2 regions of the Streptomyces sp. NPDC059679 genome follow, and region 2 is predicted to be linked to the other one. Evidence: riboswitches for the same ligand, from Rfam matches in the RefSeq annotation. Region 2 holds a riboswitch; the other holds the start of a gene.
The links. A riboswitch is a leader RNA that binds a small molecule or an ion and turns the genes downstream of it on or off. The one in region 2 is predicted to bind glycine.
Positions count from the first base shown of each region.

Region 1: it holds a riboswitch for glycine, as region 2 does, so the genes downstream of both, gcvP (aminomethyl-transferring glycine dehydrogenase) here and gcvT (glycine cleavage system aminomethyltransferase GcvT) in region 2, are expected to answer to the same signal.

Region 1 is NZ_JBHWES010000011.1:199,916-211,986, forward strand. It holds gene ACFV2X_RS15755 (glutamate--cysteine ligase) at 1-883, opposite strand, end outside; gene ACFV2X_RS15760 (hypothetical protein) at 1,330-1,908, shown strand; gene ACFV2X_RS15765 (DUF5999 family protein) at 2,199-2,405, shown strand; gene gcvP (aminomethyl-transferring glycine dehydrogenase) at 2,472-5,366, opposite strand; glycine riboswitch at 5,555-5,652, opposite strand; gene ACFV2X_RS15775 (PRC-barrel domain-containing protein) at 5,769-6,116, shown strand; gene ACFV2X_RS15780 (DNA polymerase IV) at 6,092-7,594, opposite strand; gene ACFV2X_RS15785 (MerR family transcriptional regulator) at 7,707-8,333, opposite strand; gene ACFV2X_RS15790 (bifunctional nuclease family protein) at 8,562-9,035, opposite strand; gene ACFV2X_RS15795 (MerR family transcriptional regulator) at 9,088-9,843, opposite strand; gene ACFV2X_RS15800 (FHA domain-containing protein) at 9,861-10,694, opposite strand; gene ACFV2X_RS15805 (DUF881 domain-containing protein) at 10,825-11,799, opposite strand; gene ACFV2X_RS15810 (small basic family protein) at 11,804-12,071, opposite strand, start outside.
Region 2 is NZ_JBHWES010000010.1:50,276-62,346, reverse strand. It holds gene ACFV2X_RS14105 (hypothetical protein) at 371-607, opposite strand; gene ACFV2X_RS14100 (L-serine ammonia-lyase) at 746-2,140, opposite strand; gene glyA (serine hydroxymethyltransferase) at 2,258-3,523, opposite strand; gene gcvH (glycine cleavage system protein GcvH) at 3,549-3,929, opposite strand; gene gcvT (glycine cleavage system aminomethyltransferase GcvT) at 4,041-5,162, opposite strand; glycine riboswitch at 5,322-5,432, opposite strand; gene ACFV2X_RS14080 (AAA family ATPase) at 5,710-6,378, shown strand; gene ACFV2X_RS14075 (hypothetical protein) at 6,407-7,789, opposite strand; gene ACFV2X_RS14070 (enhanced serine sensitivity protein SseB) at 8,027-8,839, shown strand; gene ACFV2X_RS14065 (enhanced serine sensitivity protein SseB C-terminal domain-containing protein) at 8,984-9,760, shown strand; gene ACFV2X_RS14060 (ABC transporter permease) at 10,076-11,080, shown strand; gene ACFV2X_RS14055 (ABC transporter substrate-binding protein) at 11,215-12,071, shown strand, end outside.

The DNA.
Region 1 (12,071 bases), on a different contig from region 2:
CCCGCAGCGGATCCTCGTCGTCCGCGGTCGACAGCAGGGGCGGGAAGAAGCGCAGATTCTCCTCGAAGAGCTCGTGCGCGTCGCTGATCCAGCGCTCGCCGAACCAGGTACGCGGCCGCACGCCCTGGGCCGCGAACTCCGGCGGGCGGACGTCGGTGGCCTGGAGGAACAGCGGCGGGCGGGACTCGCGCCACACCTCCCGGCCGAACAGGAAGGGGGAGTTGGCGCCCACCACGATCTGCGCGGCGGCCACCGCCTGGGCCGCGTTCCACACGGCCGCGAACCGGCCCGGGGTCACCTGAAGGTGCAGCTGGACCGAGGTGCAGGCGGCCTCGGGGGCGATCGAGCCGGAGGCGAAGCGAAACCGCTCCTCGCCCTCGACATCGATCAGGAAATCCTCGCCGCGGGCGGCCAGCATCTGTTCGTTGAGGAGTTTGTAGCGGTCGTCGTAGGAGAGGTTGGCGGAGCCCAGATCGCGGGCGACAAGGGTCGGGAGAATTCCGATCATAACGATCTCGGAGTCGACTTCCCCCGCCTTGCGATCGGCATATGACAAACCGGTCCGGAGCTCTTCCGCCAACTGGTCGAGAACCCTGCCGTGCAAACGGTGTGGCACGATGTTTACTTCAAGATTGCACTGTCCGAGTTCGGTCTGGAAATCGTGACTCGCGATTCTCTCCAGAACCTCGGCGTTCATCATCCTCGGCATCCCGTCGGACCCCGCGAGATTCAGCTCGATCTCCAGCCCCATGAGATTCTTGGGGCGGTCGAAACGCTTCTCGGCCAGGAGCCGGGCCAGCGCCTCCAGGCCCTGCCGGAGCCTGGCGCGCTGCCGCTGCCGCCCGGACGGATCGAACTCTCCGGCCACGACCTTCTCCCCCATCGAAGCGTCCCTTCCTCGAGTGGATCAACGGCTCCTGGCCGCGCACATCACGCACGATGATGCCCAGCCAATGTGATCGATAACGCCACACATGGACTGCCCAACCGATAGGCTCTGCACAACGCCGGATTGCCGTGATGAAAAACACCCGCCAGATCAAGCCTACCCAGGCTGGGTTAAAATGCCAGGTCATATCCGTGCATATGGCAGAGAATCGGCGAAAATCCCCTCGTCCCGGCGGGCCGGATTACTGCTTGCCCGCAATACCGGGGACAGGTACATGAAACACGACGGGAACACTTGTCGTATAAACTCGGCAACCGAGGCAGAGAGACAGCGCCCTGACATCTCGTCAGTGCCCCTCTGACCCGCGTTACACCGACAGCGTCATCCGCACCTGGCACGCCAGCGCTCCACCGTGTCTCCGAAGTGAGAGGCGACCCACCATGCCGCTGCACGTCCCCTCGGCTCCAGCGCCTGCTCTGAACAGCATCCGCACGGCCCTCGGTTCTCCCACCGCCGTCCGCACCCCGCTCCTCGCCACCCTGGACGGGCCCTTTGAGCTCGAACTCCCCCTGCCCGTCCACGTCCTGGACGACATCACCGCCCCCGACGGCCCGCCGGGCGCCCGGCTCACCGGATGGCGGTTCCTGATCCGCGACGGTGAGCGCACGGTGGCCTCCGCCGAGGCGATGCTGACGGCCGACGGCTGGGTCTTCTCACACTTCTCCGAAGGCCCGTATGTGTCGTCGGCCGAACTGGCGCTGAGCCAGGCCGAGTCGCTGCCCTCGGTGTACCAGCCCCGGCTGCTGTCCATCCCGGAGCTGTACATGCTGACGCTGTGGCTGCGCGGCGACCCTGACGTCGACGCCGAAGAGGGCCGCCTCGCCGCGGCCGATCTGCTGGTGCCGCTCACCCCCGCCCCGCCCGGAATCGCCGCTCACCGCGCGCACCGCGCCGCGGACCTGCTGCCGGTGCTCACCCTCCGGCTGACACCGACGCCACTGCTGGGCTCCTCGGCCTGACCGCCCGCCGCCGAGCACTGCCCGCGGCCGCCGCCGCCCGCGCCCGAGCGCCCCGTGATCCCCCGGATCGCGGGGCGCTCCGCTGCGGGCTCGTAACAGTCCCGGCAGGATGAACCGCCGACCGGGTGGATGCGTCATTATCTAGCGGGTACCGGTGCCGCGAAATCCGTGCGAAAACCGGCCCTTAGGGCAACACTTGGAGCAACAGACCGACTGACCAACGGGGGGCGGCCATGACTGCCGCAGCAAGTCACAGGACACTCACCACATCGCAGCGAGAGATCCCTTCCATGTGCCAGCACCAGCCACCGTGCCCGTCTGCCGACTCCGCCGACCGGGAGGCCGCCCATCTCGTGGCGCACCACCCCGAGCAGGGCTGGAGCCTGCTGTGCAACGGCGTCCTCTGCTTCGAGGACACCGGTGAGCTTCTGCCGGACGGGCAGATCATCGCACCGCACCGGCCGCTGGACGCCGAGCGCGTCGTCACGGCGGCCTAGCGAACCTTCAGGGGCCGGCCCGGCGCCTCAGCCGCACCGGCCCCGTACCCGACCGGGCCCGCCCGGTCAGCTCTCGTACGACTCCAGCGGCGGGCAGGAGCAGACCAGGTTGCGGTCGCCGTACGCGCCGTCGATCCGCCGTACCGGCGGCCAGTACTTGTCGGCCGGCGACACCCCGGCCGGGAAGGCCGCCTCCGCCCGGGTGTAGGGGTGCTCCCACTCCCCGCTGAGCGCGGCCGCCGTGTGCGGGGCGTTCCGCAGCGGGTTGTCGTCCTGGGGCCACTCCCCCGAGCCGACCTTCTCGATCTCCGCCCGGATCGCGATCATCGCCTCGCAGAACCGGTCCAGCTCCGCCAGGTCCTCGCTCTCCGTCGGCTCGATCATCAGCGTGCCGGCGACCGGGAACGACATCGTGGGCGCGTGGAACCCGTAGTCGACCAGCCGCTTGGCCACATCGTCGACGCTCACGCCGGTCGCCTTGGTGAGCGGACGCAGATCGACGATGCACTCGTGGGCGACCAGGCCGCCGGGGCCGGTGTAGAGCACCTGGTAGTGCGGCTCCAGGCGCTTGGCGATGTAGTTGGCACCGAGCACCGCCACCTGGGTGGCCCGGCGCAGCCCCTCGGCGCCCATCAGCCGGACGTACGCCCAGGAGATGGGCAGGATGCCCGCCGAACCCCAGGGCGCGGCCGCGACCGGGCCCACGCCCGTCGCCGGGCCCGCCGCGGGCTGGAGCGGGTGGTTGGGCAGATACGGCGCCAGGTGCTCGCGCACCGCGACCGGGCCCACCCCGGGGCCGCCGCCGCCGTGCGGGATGCAGAAGGTCTTGTGCAGGTTGAGGTGGGAGACATCGCCGCCGAACCGGCCCGGCCGGGCCAGCCCCACCAGGGCGTTGAGGTTCGCGCCGTCCACGTAGACCTGGCCGCCCGCGTCGTGCACGGCCGCGCAGATCTCGCTGATGTGCTCCTCGAACACGCCGTGGGTTGAGGGGTAGGTGACCATCAGGACGGCCAGTTCGTCGCCGTACCGCTCGATCTTGGCGCGCAGGTCGTCGGCGTCGACCTCGCCGTCCTCGCCGGTCTTGACCACGACGACCTTCATGCCCGCCATCACGGCGCTGGCGGCGTTGGTGCCGTGCGCGGAGGACGGGATGAGGCAGACGGTGCGCCGCTCCTCGCCGTTGGCCCGGTGGTAGGCGCGTACGGCCAGCAGCCCGGACAGCTCGCCCTGCGATCCGGCGTTCGGCTGGAGGGAGACCTTGTCGTAGCCGGTGACCTCGGCCAGCCTCTCCTCCAGCTCACGGATCAGCGTCAGATAGCCCTGGGCCTGCTCGACCGGCGCGAAGGGGTGCAGCGCCCCGAACTCCGGCCAGGTGATCGGCTCCATCTCGGTGGTGGCGTTGAGCTTCATGGTGCACGAGCCGAGCGGGATCATGCCCCGGTCCAGGGCGTAGTCGCGGTCGGCCAGGCGCCGCAGATAGCGCAGCATCGCGGTCTCGGAGCGGTGCCGGTGGAAGACCGGGTGGGTCAGATACACATCGCCGCGCAGCAGGTCAGCGGGGAGCGCGTCGGCCGCCGCGGCGTCCAGCTCGTCGATGGCGGGCAGCCCGCCGTCCACGCCGAAGGCCGACCACACGGCGGCGAGCTGGGCGCGCCCGGTGGTCTCGTCACAGGCGATGCCCACATGGTCGGCGTCGGTCAGCCGCAGGTTGACCCCGGCCTCGCGGGCCGCGGTGACGACCTCGGCGGCCCGGCCCGGGACATACGCGGTGAGGGTGTCGAAGAACGCGCCGTGCACGATCCGAACGCCCCCGGCCCGCAGCCCCTCGGCCAGCACGGCCGCGTAGCGGTGGGTGCGCCGGGCGATGGTCCGCAGGCCCTCCGGGCCGTGGTAGACGGCGTACATCCCGGCCATCACGGCGAGCAGCACCTGGGCGGTGCAGATGTTGCTGGTGGCCTTCTCGCGGCGGATGTGCTGCTCGCGGGTCTGCAGGGCCAGGCGGTACGCCTTGTCGCCGTCGGCGTCGACCGAGACGCCCACCAGGCGGCCCGGCAGGCTGCGGGCGTAGGCGTCGCGGACGGCCATGAAACCGGCGTGCGGCCCGCCGAAGCCCATCGGCACGCCGAACCGCTGGCTGCTGCCGACCGCGATATCGGCGCCCAGCTCGCCGGGCGAGGTGAGCAGGGTGAGGGCGAGCAGATCGGCGGCGACGGTGACCACGGCGCCGAGCTCATGGGCCCGCTCGATGACCGGGCGCAGCTCGCGCACCGCGCCGGAGGCGCCCGGGTACTGCAGCAGCACGCCGAACACCCCGCGCTCGGCCACCTCGGCCGGTATGCCCGCCGAGAGGTCGGCGACGACCACCTCGACACCGGTGGGTTCGGCGCGGGTCCGGATGACCGCGACGGTCTGCGGCAGCGTGTCGGCGTCGACCAGGAACACGCCCTGCTTGACCTTGCCCACCCGCCGCGACAGCGCCATGGCCTCGGCGGCGGCGGTGGCCTCGTCGAGCAGCGAGGCGCCGGCGGTCGGCAGCCCGGTCAGGTCGGCGACCACGGTCTGGAAGTTGAGCAGCGCCTCCAGCCGGCCCTGGGAGATCTCCGGCTGGTAGGGCGTGTACGCGGTGTACCAGGCGGGACTCTCCAGCACGTTGCGCAGGATCACCGGCGGGGTGAACGTCCCGTAGTAGCCCAGGCCGATCATCGGGGAGAGCAGTTGGTTGCGCTCGGCCAGGCCGCGCAGCTCGGCCAGCACCTCGGCCTCGCTGCGGGCCGGGGGCAGCCGCAGCTCCTCGGCGCTTCTGATGACCTCCGGCACGGCGGCCTGGGTAAGTTCGTCGAGAGAGCCGAAGCCGACCTGCGCGAGCATCTTGGCCTGCGCCTCGGAGTCCGGTCCGATATGGCGTCGCTCGAACGGAGTACCGCGTTCCAACTCGGTCAGTGAGGTGCGATTGGCGGTCATCTGCGAGGCCTCCTGGTCTGTACGACCTACGAGGGGCACCACGGTGCGGGTGCCCGAACGGCCTCCCCCTCTGTCATCTCAACCTGAGAGCTTCACCGGCCCGCGGGCGGCGAGCCGGCTTTCACCGTCGGTGAGGAGGGGTCCCGGAGCCGTACTCGCCCGTGGCCCACCCTGCTTTCCAGAGTGACCTCACCCGCGCGGTACGTGTGCCTGAGAGATTCCGGGGAGGATTTGCTCCTTCGGCGCCTCCGACGACGTCGGCGGAGGGCTCTCCCGCACGGGGTCTGCAGCCACCGTCAGCCTACCAGCGAGCCTGTCGCCAGGGTTTTTGGGGAAAGCGCTCGAGTGGACGCGCGCGGCGTTGTGGCTTTTCGTAGGGATCACAAGGAAACAGGGGGAGTCATGAAAAAATCGCCACCTGTGGGAGAGAGTGTGCAGACCGACATCGATCCGCGGACCCTCATCGGCCGCAAGGCCTTCGACCGCGATGGCGCGAAGATCGGCACCGTGGACGAGGTCTACCTCGACGACGCGACCGGCGAGCCGGAGTGGGCGGCGGTACGCACCGGCCTGTTCAGCCGGGACGTGTTCGTGCCCCTCGAACCCAGCCAGGTCATCGACGACACGCTGCGGGTGCCGTACGAACGGGCGCTCATCAAGGACGCGCCGGACTTCGGGGTCGGCCGCCATCTGTCGCCCGAGCAGGAGCTGCAGCTCTACCACCACTACGGCCTGGACGTCACCGGCTGACCTGGGTGAAGCTCCTGGCCCTCGCCCGGGTCGTGGCCCGGCCCCTGGCCCTCGCCCCGGCCCTCGTCCTCGGCCGGGGCGTCGGCGTCGGTGCCGCTCCCGGCGGGCCGGAGCAGCGGCAGCGGGTCCGCGGGCTCCAGCGCCGGGTCGTCGACCGCGAACGTCCGCACCCGGCCCGGTCTGGACCAGGGCTCCTCGAAGCGCACGGTCACCCGCCCGACCCCGCTGCCCTGCACCCACCCCGCCCCGAACTCCGCATGCCGTACATCGCAGCCGGGCAGCCAGCGGCGGGGCCGGTCGGCGCCCTCGTCGTCCTCCAGGGCCGCCAGGGCGGGCTCCGGTGTCGCTCCGGCCTCGCCCGTCCCCCCGGCGACCTCCTGAGCCTCCTGGGCCTCATGAGCGGCGTGGGCGGCCTGGGCGAACAGATCCTCCTGGGTGTAGTCCGCCAGACCGCTCACGCCCACTCCCAGCAGCCGCACACCCGCCGTGGTGTCCACGCCTTCCAGCAGCCGCGCCGCGGCCTCCCGCACGACCGCCGGATCGTCCGTCGGCCCACGCAGCGTCTCCGAGCGGGTCAGCGTGGAGAAGTCGTAACGCCGCACCTTGAGCACGACCGTGCGCCCCGAACGGCCGGCCCCGCGCAGCCGCCGCACACACCGGTCGGCGAGCCGCGCCACCTCCAGCTGCACCCGCGTACGGTCGGTGAGGTCGACGTCGTACGTGTCCTCCACCGATACGGACTTGGCGTCCCGCTCGGCCACCACCGGCCGGTCGTCCTGCCCACAGGCCATGACGTAAAGCGAGGCGCCATGGGCCTTGCCCAGCAGCCGGACCAGCTCCTCCTCCCCCGCCTCCCTCGTCTCGGCGACGGTGGTGATCCCGGCCCGGCGCAGCGCCTCCGCGGTGGCCGGGCCCACCCCGGGCAGGGTGCGCACCGTCAGCGGCCCCAGCAGCTCCCGCTCGGTGCCGGGCTCGATGAGCACCAGCCCATCGGGCTTGGCCCGCTCGGAGGCGATCTTGGCGAGCATCTTGGACCCGGCCAGGCCCACCGAGCCGGTCAGCCCGGTCGCGGCCACGATGTCCGAGCGCAGCCGCTCCCCCACGGCCAGCGCCGCCCCGGCCGTGGCCGGGACACCGCCCGCCTCCAGATCCACGAACGCCTCGTCCAGGCTCAGCGGCTCGACCAGCGGGGACAGGGCGGCCAGCAGGGCCATGACCCCGTCACTCACCTGGCGGTACAGGGAGAAGCGGGGGGTGAGATACGCCGCGTTCGGACACAGGCGGCGGGCCTGGGCCATCGCCATGGCCGAGTGGACCCCGAACACCCGCGCCTCATAGGAAGCCGTGGCCACCACGCCGCGCGGCCCCAGGCCGCCGACGATCACCGGCTTGCCGCGCAGGCTGGGCTTGGCCGCCTGCTCCGCCGAGGCGTAGAAGGCGTCCATGTCCAGATGCAGAATCGTCGGCGCACCCCTCACACCTACAGATGCTGCCGCATGCCACTGACAATCGGGACTACCCATCTGGACTGCCAGTGACCACGGGCCACTGACAACCGGGCGCTGACACCCGGGGGCAGCGGCTCCGCGCTCAGCCCGCGCGGTTGCGGCGCCGGGCGAGTTCGTCGGTGGGGTTGTGTCCCGCCAGCGTCTCGCCGGTGTCCACGCGCTCGCCGTGGAGCTGCGCCAGCGCGCTCTCCACGTCCCGCCACACCACGCCCACGGCGATCCCGAAGACGCCCTGGCCGCCCTGGAGCAGGTCGACCACCTCGTCGGGCGAGGTGCATTCGTAGACCGTCGCCCCATCGCTCATCAGCGTCATCTGGGCGAGGTCGTCGAGACCGCGCGAGCGCAGATGCTGGACGGCGGCCCGGATGTTCTGCAAAGACACGCCGGTGTCCAGAAGCCGCTTGACGATCTTGAGGACGACGACGTCCCGGAAGCTGTAGAGCCGCTGGCTGCCCGAGCCGTACGCGGGCCGCACGCTCGGCTCCACGAGCCCGGTGCGCGCCCAGTAGTCCAGCTGGCGGTAGGTGATGCCGGCGGCCGCGCAGGCGGTCGGCCCGCGATAGCCCACCTTCTCGGGCTTCGCCACGGCGCCTTCGCGCGGCGGCGTGGCCTGTGCCGCCACCCGAGCCTTCAGTACCGGTTCGGCCGGTACGCTCCCGGGGAGCGTGTACGGACCGCCTGCCGCCGTGCCGTCGCCGCTGCTTCTCACGCCGACCTCCGTCCTCGACCTGCCTTCTCGACGGTAGGCAGTCACCCGGGGTGCGTCAACGATCGCCACACTCGGCACGCCGAGTGATAATCACCCTAAGGGTGGTTTCCCGTATCCCTCTGGCGGGAAAGGCTACTCGAATGTGCTGTCGAAGACCGGCGGACAGCACAGCTTCAGCACAGCTCACGGTCCGCCGCTCCCTGGCCGCCGATGGCTCGCCGGCCGGGCTCACTGGCTGCTGGTGCCGAAGTCCTCGGGCGAGATCTGGTCGAGGAACTCGCGGAACTTCTCCACCTCGTCCTCCTGCTCGTCCGGGATGGCGATCCCCGCGTCGTCCAGCACCCCGTCACTGCCGTAGATCGGCGTGCCGGTGCGCAGCGCCAGCGCTATGGCGTCGGACGGCCGGGCGCTGACCTCCACGCCGCTGGCGAACACCAGCTCCGCGTAGAAGACACCCTCGCGCAGGTCCGTGATGCGGACTTCGGTGAGCTGCTGGCCGACCGCGTCGAGCACGTCCTTGAAGAGGTCGTGGGTCAGCGGGCGCGCCGGAGCCATGCCCTGCTGAGCGAAGGCGATCGCCGTCGCCTCTCCCGGTCCGATCCAGATGGGGAGGTAGCGGTCGCCTCCTACCTCGCGCAGGAGCACGATCGGTTGGTTGGAGGGCATCTCCACCCGGACACCCACGACGTCGAGCTCGTTCACACAGCAACCCTAGGACGTGCCCGGCCGGTTTGGATAGTCGGGACCGAGCCGGTCACCGGGAACCGGCCCGCAGAGCGGACTGGACAAAGGCCGCATGAAGCCGCACGGACAGCTCGGCCAGCTCCCGGGCGCTGGCCTCCGCATGGGCTCTGGTCTGCGGATTTGGGTGTCGCCGCAGCGGGGCGACCACCTGCTCGAGCAGTCCCACCTCGCGCTCCGCGGCGGCTTTCATGATCCTCAAATGACGTGGTTCCAGACCGAAACGACCCAGGTCCGCGACGAGCCTGGCGACGGTCACCGCCTCGATACCGTATCCGCCGTCCGCGCCCGGCCCGATCAGCCCGAACGACTCCCACTCGGCCAGCTTCCCCTCGTCGATCCCGGTGGCGGCCAGCAGTTCGGCCCGGCCCACCCGGGCGGCCGTGGGGCGCTCCACGGCGCCCTCCGCCCCCTCCTCGGCCGATGATCCCTCCGGCAGGGCACCGGGGGCCGCGGCGGGCAGCTGGGGCCGCTCTCCTCGCTCCAGGGCGTCCAGATGCTCCCGGATGACCTTCAGTGGCAGATAGTGGTCACGCTGCATACGCAGGACATGGCCGAGCCGCTCCACGTCCTCCGGGCTGAATTTGCGGTAGCCGGAGGGCGTGCGCCGCGGCTCGACCAGGCCCTCGGCCTCCAGAAAACGGATCTTGGAGAGGGTGACCTCGGGGAATTCGTCCCGCAGCAGATTCAGCACGGTGCCGATGCTCATCGCCCGGCCGCCCGCGGGGGCGGTGCCGGTGTCGGCACCGCCCGACGGTGTCTGAAGCATGGACCTCCCCTGACGGGTCAGATACCGAAGCCTCGCTGGCTCGGGTAGAAGACCAGCCGGTACTTGCCGATCTGCACCTCGTCACCGCTGTTCAGGATGGCCGAGTCGATCGCCTCACGGTTGACGTACGTCCCGTTCAGGCTACCGACGTCCGCGACGGTGAAGGAGCCGTCCTGGCCGCGACGGAACTCCACATGGCGGCGCGAGACGGTCACGTCGTCCAGGAAGATGTCGCTCTGCGGATGACGGCCGGCCGTGGTCACATCGCTGTCCAGCAGGAAGCGGCTGCCGGAGTTCGGCCCGCGGCGGACCACCAGCAGCGCGGACCCCGGGGGCAGCGCATCGACGGCCGCCTGAGCCTCCGGGGAGAGCGAGGGCAGCGGAGTCTGCCCGGTCACCTCGGCGTCGTATGCCTCAAGACCGGAGATCGAAATGGTGGACGTGGTCTCCGAAGCACGCTCGGAGGGCGCCTGGCCCCGCAGCGGCGCACCGCAGTTGGAGCAGAAACGGCTGTCCTGGGCGTTCTGATGGCCGCACCTCTGACATACCGGCAAGCCGAACCCTCCGCCCGTGTTCGCGGTCGATGGCTCCCCGAAACCTATGCGTCCGGACGCGGAAGGGTCAACAGAAGACGCGCCCTGACCACCCGGAATGCCGCCACCGTCCCGGAACAGCGGACGCTCCTCGCTCACCCCGCTCTCCTCTGGGGCACGATGAGCGCGATGGCGGGCGGTGCTGCTGCCGCCGTCCTGGCGCGCGCTCTTGCCGAACAACTTCCCGAACAACTTCACGGGCGATTCCCCTTGACTGAAACAGACCCGCCCGTGGGGCAGGGCAAACCCTCGATGCACACACCAGACGGTCCGGACATCCTCACAACGTCCGTGACCACCAGACAGTTTCCATCACGCGCGACTCTTCCGGTGCGCCGACCCCCCGCGTCCTCGTCGTCCGGCCGCGAGACTCCCATACCTGACCACCTCACCGCGACGACGACCGAGCGTAGTCAGGCCGCTTCGCCGACCGCAAGGCATCGACGACGATCTTCTTCGAGCGCTCGATGGACACGGTGGCCTGCTCCTTCTCCAGGCTCTGCACCACTCCGCCCGGAATGTTCAGGGCCGGCTCCAAATCCTCCGGCTTGCCGATGACCTTGATCACGTACGGCAGTGTCACTTTCCGTCCATCGATTTCGACCGCGCCGCCGACGTCCGTGAAGTACGTGCTCGCGACCACCCGCACCTTGCCGATCTGGATGGCCTCGGCCCCGGCGGCGCGCAGTTCCTGGACCGCGTCGAGCAGCATGTCCGACTCCACGGTGCCCTTCGACGCGTCGATCTTCATCGTGATACCCGGCCCCTCGGCGGCGACGGTGCCCGCGAGGACACCGAGCTGCTGCTCCTTCTGGGCCGTCTGCTTGCGGGCCTCCTCGGCCCGGTCCGAGCTGTTCTCCAGTTCGGTCCGCTGGCTCTCCAGCCGCTGCTTCTCGTCCCGCAGCCGCTGGGTGCGGTTGTCCAGCTCGTCGAGGATCCGCACCAGGTCCTCCTGCCTGGCGCCGCGCAGCACGTTGTTGTTGTCATTGGTCGAGCGCACCTGGATGGCCAGACCGAGGCCCAGGCCGAACAGCAGGAGCGCGACGATGAGTTGAGCCCGCGTCAGCCGCGGCGGCCACAGGCCCTTCACCAGCCGCTGACGGCCGTTGGACGGCTCCTGGACATCCTGGGCCGCCTCGGGCTCCGCGCGGTCCTCTGGGCCGTCTCCCGGCCCCTCACCGGACTCTACGCCAGGGTCCTCGGCCGGCTCAGGGGCCGCTGCGGTCTCCCGCCGCTCCCCCTCGGGCTTCTCCCGTCGCGCATCGGGGCGGCTCTCGGGCGTACGAGGCTCCTCCGGGCGATCGGGCCGCCCGGCCGGCTCGCGGGGCTGCCGGGGCTCCTCCGCCGTGTCGTCAGTCGTCATCGGCTCACGCCCGGAAGACATGGCGGCGGATGGCGGCGGCGTTGGAGAAGATCCGGATGCCGAGCACGACCACGACGCCGGTGGACAGCTGGGCGCCGACCCCGAGCTTGTCGCCGAGGAAGACGATCAGCGCGGCGACCACCACATTGGACAGGAACGAGACGACGAAGACCTTGTCGTCGAAGATCCCGTCGAGCATCGCCCGGAAGCCGCCGAACACCGCGTCGAGCGCGGCGACGACGGCGATCGGCAGATAGGGCTCGACCACCGTC
Region 2 (12,071 bases):
GCACTGCGGGCGGCGCCATCGTTGGACTTTGACCTTGAACAGGACCTGGTCGTCGATGGCGCCGATGCGTTCGTGCGGTCGCTCTTCGGTGCCGTTGAAATGCTCCTGGGCTTTGTTCAGCGCAGGGTGATCGACCTCGTCCAGTGGTGTCGTGATGGGCGGGGCGGGTAAGCACAGGTCCTCGGTCAGGCAGCGCAGAGTGGGGCGCGTTCGATCCACCGGGGTGTTACCTCTCCTCGCCGATCCCACCGAGTCGGTCGATGTCCTCGGCGGAGATGCCCGTCAGCAGCGCGACGCGGGACTTCTACCCATCGGCGGCGCGTCGGCCAGGCCGCCCGGCCGGCGGTGGTGTCGCGGGTCGGGTTGACCATCAGGCGAGCACCGCCTCCACGGCGGGGCGGACGACGGACAGCGCGCCCAATTCACGGGCGATGTCCTGGAGTTCACTGACTCCGCCACGTCCGTTGCGGCGTAGATAGCGGCCGAGCGCGGACAGGGCGAGGGTCTCGCCGATGCGGCTGCGATGTCGCATCGGCACGGCGATGTGCACTGCTGAGGGGATGTTGTCGATCAGTTCGTGCAGGGCCAGGGCTGACTCGCCGCGCACGACCGCGCGAGGGGCTCGTGCGCCATCCCACGGAGGGGATCGATTCGATACAGCCTGTCGGTGCGGTGACGGCGGGTGCCCTTTGATGTCGCTCGGACGGCGGGTGTCCGGCGTGCGGTGACTGCCGCGAACCTCCACTCAGCACTCGATGACGTTCACCGCGAGCCCGCCCCGCGCCGTCTCCTTGTACTTGACCTTCATATCGGCGCCCGTCTCCTTCATGGTCTTGATGACCTTGTCGAGGGAGACGTGGTGCCGTCCGTCGCCGCGCAGTGCCATACGGGCCGCTGTGACGGCCTTCACCGAGGCCATGCCGTTGCGCTCGATGCATGGGATCTGGACGAGGCCGCCGACCGGGTCGCAGGTGAGGCCGAGGTTGTGTTCCATGCCGATCTCGGCGGCGTTCTCGACCTGTTCGGGGGAGCCGCCCAGGACCTCGGCGAGGCCGCCGGCGGCCATGGAGCAGGCGGAGCCGACCTCGCCCTGGCAGCCGACCTCGGCGCCGGAGATGGAGGCGTTCTCCTTGAAGAGCATGCCGATGGCGCCCGCGGCGAGGAGGAAGCGGACGATGCCGTCGTCGTGGGAGCCAGAGTCCGAGCCCGGGACGAAGTTGGCGTAGTAGTGGAGGACGGCGGGGATGATGCCGGCCGCGCCGTTGGTGGGGGCGGTGACCACCCGGCCGCCCGCGGCGTTCTCCTCGTTGACGGCCATGGCGTACAGGGTGACCCACTCCATGGCGCGGGTGGCCGGGTCGCCCTCGGCGCGCAGTGCGCGGGCGGCGGTGGCGGCGCGGCGGCGGACCTTGAGGCCGCCGGGGAGGATGCCCTCGCGGGACATGCCGCGTTCGACGCAGCCGCGCATGACCTGCCAGATCTCCAGCAGACCCGCGCGGATCTCGGCCTCGGTGCGCCAGGCCTTCTCGTTCTCCAGCATCAGGGCCGAGATGGACAGGCCGGTCTCGTGGGACAGCCGCAGCAGCTCGTCACCGGTGCGGAAGGGGTACTTCAGCACGGTGTCGTCGAGCTTGATGCGGTCCGCGCCGACCGCGTCCTCGTCCACGACGAAGCCGCCACCGACGGAGTAGTACGTCTTCTCCAGGAGGGGGAGACCTTCGGCGTCGTACGCGAAGAGGGTCATGCCGTTGGCGTGGTACGGCAGCGAGCGGCGGCGGTGCAGGACCAGCTCGGCGGTCTCGTCGAAGTCGATCTCGTGCTCGGCGCCGATCTCCGCGCCGAGCAGCCGCAGCCGCTTGCTGGTGCGGATGCGTTCCACCTCGTCGTCGGCGGTCTCGACGTTCACGGTGCGCGGGGAGTGGCCTTCGAGGCCGAGGAGTACGGCCTTGGGGGTGCCGTGGCCGTGGCCGGTGGCGCCGAGGGAGCCGAAGAGCTCGGCGCGTACGGCGGTGGTGTGGGCGAGCAGGCCGTCGTTCTTCAGCCGGCGGACGAACATCCTCGCGGCCCGCATCGGGCCGACCGTATGGGAACTGGACGGACCGATGCCGATCGAGAAGAGATCGAAGACGGAGATGGCCACCGGTGAACTCCTTGCGTCTGCACGGTGGGTGCGTGGTGCGTCCGCACGGTGGTTGCGTGCGTGGTGCGGGGTGGGCGGGGATGCGGGGTGTGCGCCCCCGCCCACCTTCCGGGCCCGTTACTTCTTCAGGTCCGGGTACAGCGGGTGCTTGTCGGCGAGCGCGGTGACGCGCGCCTTGAGCGCCTCCGCGTCGTACGACGGCTGGAGGGCGGCGGCGATGACGTCGGCGACCTCGCGGAAGTCGTCGGCGGTGAAGCCGCGGGTGGCCAGCGCCGGGGTGCCGATGCGCAGACCGGAGGTGACCATCGGGGGGCGCGGGTCGTTCGGGATGGCGTTGCGGTTGACCGTGATGCCGATCTCGTGGAGGCGGTCCTCGGCCTGCCGGCCGTCCAGCTCCGAGTCGCGCAGGTCGACCAGGACGAGGTGGACGTCGGTGCCGCCGGACAGCACGGCGACCCCGGCCTTGGCCACATCGGGCTGGGTGAGCCGGTCGGCCAGGAGCCGCGCGCCTTCGAGGGTGCGCTGCTGGCGCTCCTTGAACTCCTCGCCCGCCGCGATCTTGAAGGCCACGGCCTTCGCCGCGACCACATGCTCCAGCGGGCCGCCCTGCTGACCCGGGAAGACCGCGGAGTTGATCTTCTTGGCCAGTTCGGCCGTGGAGAGGATCACCCCGCCGCGCGGGCCGCCGAGGGTCTTGTGGGTGGTGGTGGTCACCACATGGGCGTGCGGCACCGGGGAGGGGTGCAGCCCGGCCGCCACCAGACCGGCGAAGTGGGCCATGTCCACCATGAGGTACGCGCCGACCTCGTCCGCGATCCGGCGGAACGCCGCGAAGTCCAGCTGGCGCGGGTACGCCGACCAGCCCGCGATCACCAGCTTCGGGCGGTGCTCCTTGGCCAGCCGCTCGACCTCGTCCATGTCGACCAGGCCGGTCTCGGCGTCCACGTGGTAGGGCACCACGTTGTAGAGCTTGCCGGAGAAGTTGATCTTCATCCCGTGGGTGAGATGACCGCCGTGCGCCAGGTTCAGGCCCAGGATGGTGTCACCGGGGGAGAGCAGGGCGAACATCGCGGCCGCGTTCGCCTGGGCGCCGGAGTGCGGCTGGACGTTGGCGGCCTCGGCGCCGAAGAGCGCCTTGACGCGGTCGATGGCGATCTGCTCGACCACGTCGACGTGCTCACAGCCGCCGTAGTAGCGGCGGCCCGGGTAGCCCTCGGCGTACTTGTTGGTCAGGACCGAGCCCTGGGCCTCCATGACCGCGACCGGAGCGAAGTTCTCCGAAGCGATCATCTCCAGGGTGGACTGCTGGCGGTGGAGTTCGGCGTCGACCGCGGCGGCTACGTCCGGGTCGAGCTCGTGCAGGGAGCTGTTGAGAAGCGACATCAGGGTCCCGATCGAAAGGAGAGGGTCAGTTTTCGGTGAAGGCGGTGTACTCGTCGGCGGAGAGCAGCTCGTCCGGCTCGTCCGTCACCCTCACCTTGAACAGCCAGCCGCCCTCGAAGGGGGCGGAATTCACCAGCGCCGGGTCGTTCACCACGTCCTCGTTGATCTCCGTGACCTCGCCGGTGACCGGCGCGTAAAGATCGCTGACGGACTTCGTGGACTCCAGCTCGCCGCAGGTCTCACCCGCGGCGACCGTCGTGCCGACCTCCGGAAGCTGGACGAAGACGACGTCGCCGAGCGAGTTGGCCGCGAACTCGGTGATACCGATCGTCGACACACCGTCCTCGCCGGCGGCCGACAGCCACTCGTGCTCCTTGCTGTAACGCAGCTGCTGGGGGTTGTTCATAGGTCCGATTCTCCTGGATACGGGGGAGTGCTTGGGAAACGCGTCTTGCCTGATGGGACAGGCGGTACGGGAGATATGGGCGGGATGGCGCGCCGCCGGCGGGCGACGGGCTCAGCGCCGCTTGTAGAAGGGGAGGGCCACGACCTCGTACGGCTCATGGGTACCGCGAATGTCCACCGATACCCCCGCCGTCCCCGGCGCGGCATGCGCGGCGTCCACATACGCGATCGCGATCGGCTTGCCGAGGGTCGGCGAGGGCGCGCCCGAGGTGACCTCGCCGATCACCGCGCCGTCCGCGCCGACCACCGCGTACCCGGCGCGCGGGACCCGGCGGCCCGCCGCGACCAGGCCGACCAGCACCCGTGGCGGGTCGGTCTCGGCCCGCCGCGCCGCCGCCTCCAGGGCCTGGCGTCCGACGAAGTCACCGGGCTTGTCGAACTTCACCACCCGGCCGAGCCCCGCGTCGAAGGGCGTGGTGCCGCCGGTCAGCTCATGCCCGTACAGCGGCATCCCGGCCTCCAGGCGCAGCGTGTCCCGGCAGGACAGCCCGCACGGGACCAGCCCGGCCGGGGCCCCCGCCTCGGTCAGCGCCTGCCACAGCCGCTCGGCGTCGCCCGGCGAGACGAACAGCTCGAAGCCGTCCTCGCCCGTGTAGCCGGTACGGGCGATCAGCGCCGGGACGCCGGCGACCGTGCCGGGCAGGCCCGCGTAGTACTTGAGGCCGTCCAGATCGGCGTCGGTCAGGCCCGCCAGGATCGTCGCGGACGCCGGGCCCTGGACGGCGATCAGCGCGTACGCCTCCCGGTCGTCCCGTACGGCCGCGTCCAGGCCCTCGGCGCGCTCGGTGAGCGCGTCCAGCACCACCTGGGCGTTCGAGGCGTTGGCGACCACCAGGAACTCCTGCTCGCCGAGGCGGTAGACGATCAGATCGTCCAGGATGCCGCCGTCGGCGTCGCAGATCATGGTGTAGCGGGCGCGGCCGACGGCGAGCGCCGACAGATGGCCCACCAGCGCCCGGTCCAGGGCGGCGCCGGCCTGCGGGCCGGTCAGTGTGATCTCGCCCATATGGGAGAGGTCGAAGAGGCCGGCGCGGGTGCGCACCGCGGTGTGCTCATCACGCTCGCTGCCGTAGCGCAGCGGCATGTCCCAGCCGGCGAAGTCGGTCATGGTGGCGCCCAGCGCGCGGTGCACCGCGTCCAGGGCGGTGCGGCGGGGGCTTGAGGCATGGGGCATGGGTGCTGGCTCCAGGACGGGACGGCTACGAGGACGACGGGGAACGTGTCCTCCCCATCTGTCATCGGAACCTGAGAGGTTCGCCGTGACCCACTCCTTCGAGCGGTCCGGCTTGCACCGTGGGTGGAGCCACGCCAGCGGCTCGCTTTTCAGATCTGCCTCGTCCACGCGGTATCGGGGCCTGAGAGATTCAAGGGAGGACTTGCTCCTTCGGCGCCCCGGACGGCCGGCACTGCTGCCGGTGGCCGAGGACTCTCCCGCGCGGATTCAAGCGGCCGGTATGGAGTTGCGCGCAACATCATCGCACGTACGCCCGAGAAGGGAAGAGCCGAGCGGGCAGAACCGCTTTCCCCCCGGGACGCCAGGACTCCCCGGGACACCCGGACTCACAGGGCATGAAGGCCCAGCCCACAGGAATACCACCTTGCTGGACATTACCTTTTCTTGACACTCTTCGGGAACGAGCCGCAGTGACCGACCTAGGAGGACGATCACGGTGCACGGGCAGGGGCAGGGTACGTACGCGACGACATGGGGGCCCCTGCCGGTGAGGCAGGGCACGGCGCCGACCGCAGGTGCGCTCAGGCCGGGGCGCAGGGCGCCCGTGCACGATCTGCGCGGCGACGGCGGCGACAGCGGCCCGGCGGCGACCGGGCCCGGCGCGCGCGAGCTGCGCTACCGCGCGGGGGACGTGGTGGTCGCCTCCGGGCTGCCCGGCAGCGGCAAGACCACCATGATCGGCCGGGCCGTGCCCCGCCTGGACCAGAGCGGGCGCGCGGTGCTGCGGGTGGACTCACAGGACACCCGCGAGCGCTGGGAACGGCGGCTGCCCCGCTGGCTGCCGTACGCCCTCTACCGCCCGCTGGTGCGCTACGCCCACTACGCCGGGCTGCGCCGGGCGCTGCGCTCCGGCGCGAGCGTCGTGGTGCACGACTGCGGCACGCTCTCCTGGGTCCGCCGCTGGCTGGCCCGCGACGCCCGGCGCACCGGCCGCCGGCTGCACATGGTGCTGCTGGACGTGGACGCCGCGGTGGCCCTGGAGGGGCAGGCCGCCCGCGGCCGCGGGGTCTCCCGCTACGCCTTCGGACGGCACCGTCGCGCGGTGGGGCGGCTGGTCGCCGCCGCCGAACGCGGACGGCCGCCCGAAGGCTGCGCCTCGGTGGCGCTGCTGGATCGGGCGGCCGTGAGCGCGCTGCGCCGCATCGGCTTCGAGTGACGCGCGGCGGGACGGCGGAGCGCTGCCGTCAAGGAGCCTCGACGGTCGCCTCGACCGGGTGGGGCAGCGGCATGGGGGCCACGGAGTCGTCCTCGGCCAGCTTGGGCGTGGCGGGCTCAAGAGCGGACAGGGGGCTGGGGACCGTCGTGCTGGGACGCTGCGTACCGGGCTTCTTCACGTCCGGTTTCGTGGCGGGCTTCTGAGCGCCGGGCTCGTCGGTGCCGGGCTTGTCGGTGCCGGGCTTCTGGGCGCCGGGCTCGTCGGTTCCGGGCTTGGCGGTTCCGGGCTTGGCGGTTCCGGGCTTGGTGTCGCTGGGCTTGGTGTCGCTGGGCTTGGTGTCGCGCTTCCCCGCCTCCGCCTTCTTGGCGTCCTGCTTCTTGCCCTGGTCGTCCTTGGCGTGGTCGTTCTTGGCGTGGTCCTTCTTTCCGTGGTCCTTCTTGCCGTGCTCGTCGTCGCCGGGCTCGGGGGTGGTGTGCTCCGCGGCGGCCGCCATCGTGATGGGCCGGGCGGCGAGCGCGGACGCGTCGTCGGCGAGGGTCGACGCCTCGTCCGGCAGCGGCAGCATCGGGGGCGTCATCGGCTCGCCCATGCCCGGGAGCGGGCCGACGAGGGAGCTGATCAGCTCGATGATGGCGTCGGCGATACGGGGGAGCGCCGCGGCGGCCGCGGCCTCGTCGCCGGCGGCGATGGCGTCCAGCAGGTCGTCGATCGCCCGCTGCAGCGCGTCCAGCGGGTCAGTCGAGACGTCCGTGGGCTGAGCCTGGGGGGTGAGCGGCGGCATCTGGGCCTGTCCCTGCCCGGCAGCCTGTCCCTGTCCGGCCTGTCCCTGATCGGCGGCCTGCGGCGGCACGGTGATCTGGCCCTGGTCCTGACCTTGGTTCTGGCCTTGCTCCTGGTCCTGACTCTGGCCCTGGCCCTGGTTCTGGTCCTGACCCTGGTTCTGGCCTTGCTTCTGGCCCTCGTTGGGGTCGTCCGACGGCTTCCGGTCGCGGGCCTGGTCCCGGCCCTTGTCCTGGGCCTTGCTCTGTGCCTTCTCCTGGACGCGCGCAGACGCCCGCGGAGTCATGGCCGCCTCGGCCGACTTGCGGGCGGCCTTCACCGCGCTGTCGATCGCCGCCGCGTGCTTGACCAGGTCGGCCTCGGAGAGCATCCCGTTGGGGGCCTCCTCCACCGCCTTGGCCAGGTCCGTCACCCGCTCGAGGAGGGCCCGCAGATCGTGCATGGCCTGGACCTGGGCGGGACTCATCCGGGTGTCGGCGAGCGCCGCTGGGGTGGGGGCCGGGGCCTTGGCGCCGGCCGAACCCCCGGACCCGCCGGCCGTGGCCGCGGACAGCCCTGCGGTGCCGAACAGAAGAGAACCGGCCATGACGGAGGTGACGAGTACTTCGGCCTTGCGGGACGCGCGGATCATGAGACCTTCCTTCGCTGTGGGTGACGTACGGGCGTACTCGACACCACGGTGCGAAGAGTGCAAACCGTGCGCAACTCGACGATTACTGTCCGAAGCGGTCGCAAGTCGCCTATCTTCGGCCATCGCCCACCCCTCGACCTGGGGATTTGCTGTGGAGATCGACGGCCCCCGATGCCGCCAGGCGATGCAGCCGTTAGGGTGCCTGTGCAGGTCCGACGAGATGGCGGTTGAGCGGAAATGAACATCCCGGAGCAGCACGGTCCAGTACCGGCTCACGGCGGGTTTTCTGACGGTGCGTCTTCTGGGGTTCCGGCGTTTCCGTCGTTTCCGGGCAACGAGCTGGAAGAGGTGCTGGTCGCCTCGGTCGGCATCCCCGGCGCCGGTGCCCGCATCGTCGAGACCCTGGCCCGCAGCCGGATCTGGGTGCCGCTGCCCAACGGGGGCGGCCCGGACAGCAACGGCCTGGACCTGCCCACCATGGAGATCGAAGGCGGCGCGTATGTGCCGGTGTTCAGCTCCGAACAGCAGTTCCTGCAGATCGTCGGCGCCCATATGGCGTTCACCGTCGCCCCGGCCGTCGAATTCGCCCGCGGTCTGCCGCCCCAGCTCGGTATCGCGGTGAACCCAGGCGGTCCGGTGGGCGTCCCGCTTCCGCCGCTGGCCGTGGCCGAGCTGTGCCGGGCCGGGCGCAGCGAGCTGGACGGTCCGGCCACCGGCGGCCGGGTGCGCCTCTTCGAACCTGACTGGCAGGACGAACCGGTCGACTTCCTGGCCGCCGCCGGGCTCGAGTTCGGCAAGGTGGCCGGGTTGCGGACCGCCCGGCGCGCGCTGGCCAGCGTCGAGGGGGAGCCGCCCGCGCTGTTCGTCGGCGTCGAGCTGGACGTTCCGGGCCCGGAGGGCCAGGCCACCGCCGTGGAAGCGCTCGGCCGCGCGCTCGGCGCCGTACCGTTGCCGTGGACGGTCCAGCTCGTTCTGCTGGACATCGCGCAGGATCCGGTGGCGGACTGGATACGCGAACGGGTGCGACCGTTCTACGACCGTGACCGCTGAGTCGCCCGGGAGACCACTGCAAGGGCCCGTAAGCTGGTTGGATTACCGGTGTCGGGGCGCGGTCGCGCGCCCCTGACCAAGTGTGTGGACAGGTCGAGAGAGGGGCGGACCCAGGTGAGCGCGGGAGGCGGCCACGTCGAGCGGATGCTGCAGCAGGTCGCTCCCGGCCGGTACGACGCCTACGAGTCACTGCTGTACGCGCTCGCCGAAGGCCAGGTCTGGATGCTGCTGTGGCACGGCACCCCCGGCTCGTCCGACGCGCAGTACGGAAACATGGACGTCGCCGGGCTCGGCTACGCCCCCTGTGTGACCTCCGCCCAGGAGCTCGCCGCCAGCGGCTGGAACCGCGCCCATGAGGTTGTGGGCGGGCGCCAGATCGCGTCCTCCCTCTTCCCCGACCGCTACGGCCTGTGGCTCAACCCGCATGCCCCCGGCGGCGGCGTCGGCATCCCCTGGCTCGATCTGCGCCGAATCGCCCGCGGCCTGGATCTGTTGCCCGCGGGGCCGCTGCGGCTCAGCGAGCCCGCCATTGAAATCCCCCAGTTCTACGCCCTGCTGGGGCAGAACGCGCACCGCACGGCCGCGGTGCGGTCGCTGCGCCGCGCCTGGGTGCAGCCCGCGCTCGGCGCCCCGTATCTGGCGATCGGGCTCGACCTGTTCGACACCGGCGCCGCCGGGGTGGAGGCGGCGCGGGCGATGATGAGCCAGTCGATCGGCGCGGTGCCCGACGGGCTGCCGGTCTCCACGGTCGCGATGTCCGACGAGTACGACCCGGTGGCCCTGTGGATGCGGGCCAACGCCCGCCCGTTCTTCAACCGTGACGCCTTCGGCGCGGCCCAGCCCGGCCCGCCCGCCCCCTCGTACGGCTATCCGCCGCAGCCCGGCGGCCGGCAGTCCGGGCCCGCCCCGAGCACCTGGTAACACCCCTGTAGCACCCCCGTCATCGGTCCCGTTGACCGGACGGCGCGCACCGCTGAGCGGAGTCGCGGTCCGGATAACGGAACACTCCTCGCCACATCACGGTTAGGCATCCATTGCCCGGATGGGCTGGCGGGTGATCACGAGCGCGATGAAGACTCCCGCAACGGGAAGTGTCCGTACCTGCGGGTAGTGCATGCTTCCCCTTCACTAAACTTCCGCACCACGAGCACCACATTCACCTGCGTTTGTGAACCACGCCGCTACAGCGGCAGGTCGTGGGCCGGTCACCACCGGTCGAGAGGGGTCCCCACCACGATGACGGCACCAGTGCACGGCACGAGCACGGATGCGGAACCGGCCGCGCCCGTCGATGTCGCCGCGGATGTAGTCAAGGCCTCGGTCGAGGGCAGGTCGCTGCGCCAGATCGCCTGGATGCGCCTGAAGCGGGACAAGCTGGCGCTGGCCGGCGGGGCCGTGGTTCTCTTCCTGGTGCTGGTGGCCGTCTTCGCGCCGCTGATCGTGAGCCTGCTGGGGCACCCGCCCAACGAGTTCCACCAGGAGGAGATCGACCCGCTGTTCGGCACCCCGAAGGGTTCCTGGGGCGGTATCAGCTCCGACTTCCTCTTCGGCGTCGAACCGTCCAACGGCCGCGACGTGTTCAGCCGGGTCGTCTACGGCGCGCGGATCTCGCTGCTGGTGGCCTTCCTCGCGGCGGTCGTCGCCGTGGTGCTGGGGACTGTCTTCGGCGTCATCGCGGGGTATTTCGGCGGCTGGGTTGACACCGTTATCAGCCGGGTGATGGACATGCTGCTGGCCTTCCCGCAGCTGCTGTTCATCATCTCCCTGGTCTCGGTGCTGCCGAACGATCTGCTGGGGCTGTCCGGCAGCGGGGTGCGCATCGCGATCCTGGTCTCCGTGATCGGCTTCTTCGGCTGGCCGTACGTCGGCCGCATCGTGCGCGGCCAGACGCTGTCGCTGCGCGAGAAGGAGTACGTCGAGGCGGCGCGCAGCCTGGGCGCGGGCCGGCGCTACATCCTCTTCCGGGAGCTGCTGCCCAACCTGGTCGCGCCCATCACCGTCTACGCCACGCTGATGATCCCCACCAACATTCTCACCGAGGCGGCGCTCAGCTTCCTGGGCGCGGGCGTGAAGCCACCGACCGCGTCCTGGGGGCAGATGCTCTCCGACGCCGTCGGCACCTACAAGGACGACCCGATGTTCATGATCATTCCGGGTCTGGCGATCTTCGTCACCGTGCTGGCGTTCAACCTCTTCGGCGACGGCGTCCGAGACGCCCTCGACCCGAAGGGAACGCGTTGATGGCGTCCCGCGCGACCGCGGCCCAGCCGCACCGAAACGAATCTGCCCCTGCCGCACCGTCAGTCAGGCGGCGGTCACCCGATGGTTCCCCGGCGCCATGCCAAGGACCGATATCCCGGAGGTTGCACGAAACAATGAAACCCCTACGTTCCTCGAGAAGTAGGCGGATCGCCGGTGCGGCGGTCGTCGTCGGGGCCCTGATGGCCACCGCGGCCTGCGGCGGTGACAAGAACGACGACAAGGGTGAGGGCGCCGGGTTCAACGCCGCGACCAAGGGCATCGCCAACGCGTCGACCAAAACGGGCGGCACGCTCAAGTTCATCAACAAGCAGGACTTCGACTCGCTCGACCCGCAGCGGCAGTACTACGGCTTCGCCTGGGACTTCTCGCGCTTCTACGCGCGCCAACTGATCACCTACGCGCCCAAGCCGGGCAAGGCCAGCAACACGCTGGTCCCCGACCTGGCCACCTCCACGGCCAAGATCAGCGACGGCGGCAAGACGTACACCTACACCCTGCGTGACGGGATCACCTGGGAGGACGGCTCGCCGATCACCGCCCAGGACATCAAGTACGGCATCGAGCGCATCTGGGCGAAGGACCTCATCTCCGGTGGTCCGGCCTATCTGCGCCAGGTCCTGGACCCCGATGGCAAGTACAAGGGCCCGTACAAGGACAAGACCAAGGACAAGCTGGGCCTGAAGGCGATCGAGACGCCGGACGCGAAGACCATCATCTTCCGGCTGCCCAAGCCCAACGGTGACTTCGAGCAGATGCTGGCGATGCCCACCGGCTCGCCCGTGAAGGCGTCCAAGGACACCGGCGCCAAGTACACCAACCAGCCCTTCTCCTCCGGCCCGTACAAGGTCCAGTCGTACAAGCCGGGCAAGGGCGCGGTCCTGGTCCGCAACGACAAGTGGAAGAAGGAGTCCGACCCGATCCGCCCGGCCCTGCCGGACAAGGTGACGGTGACCCTCAACTCCAACCTCGA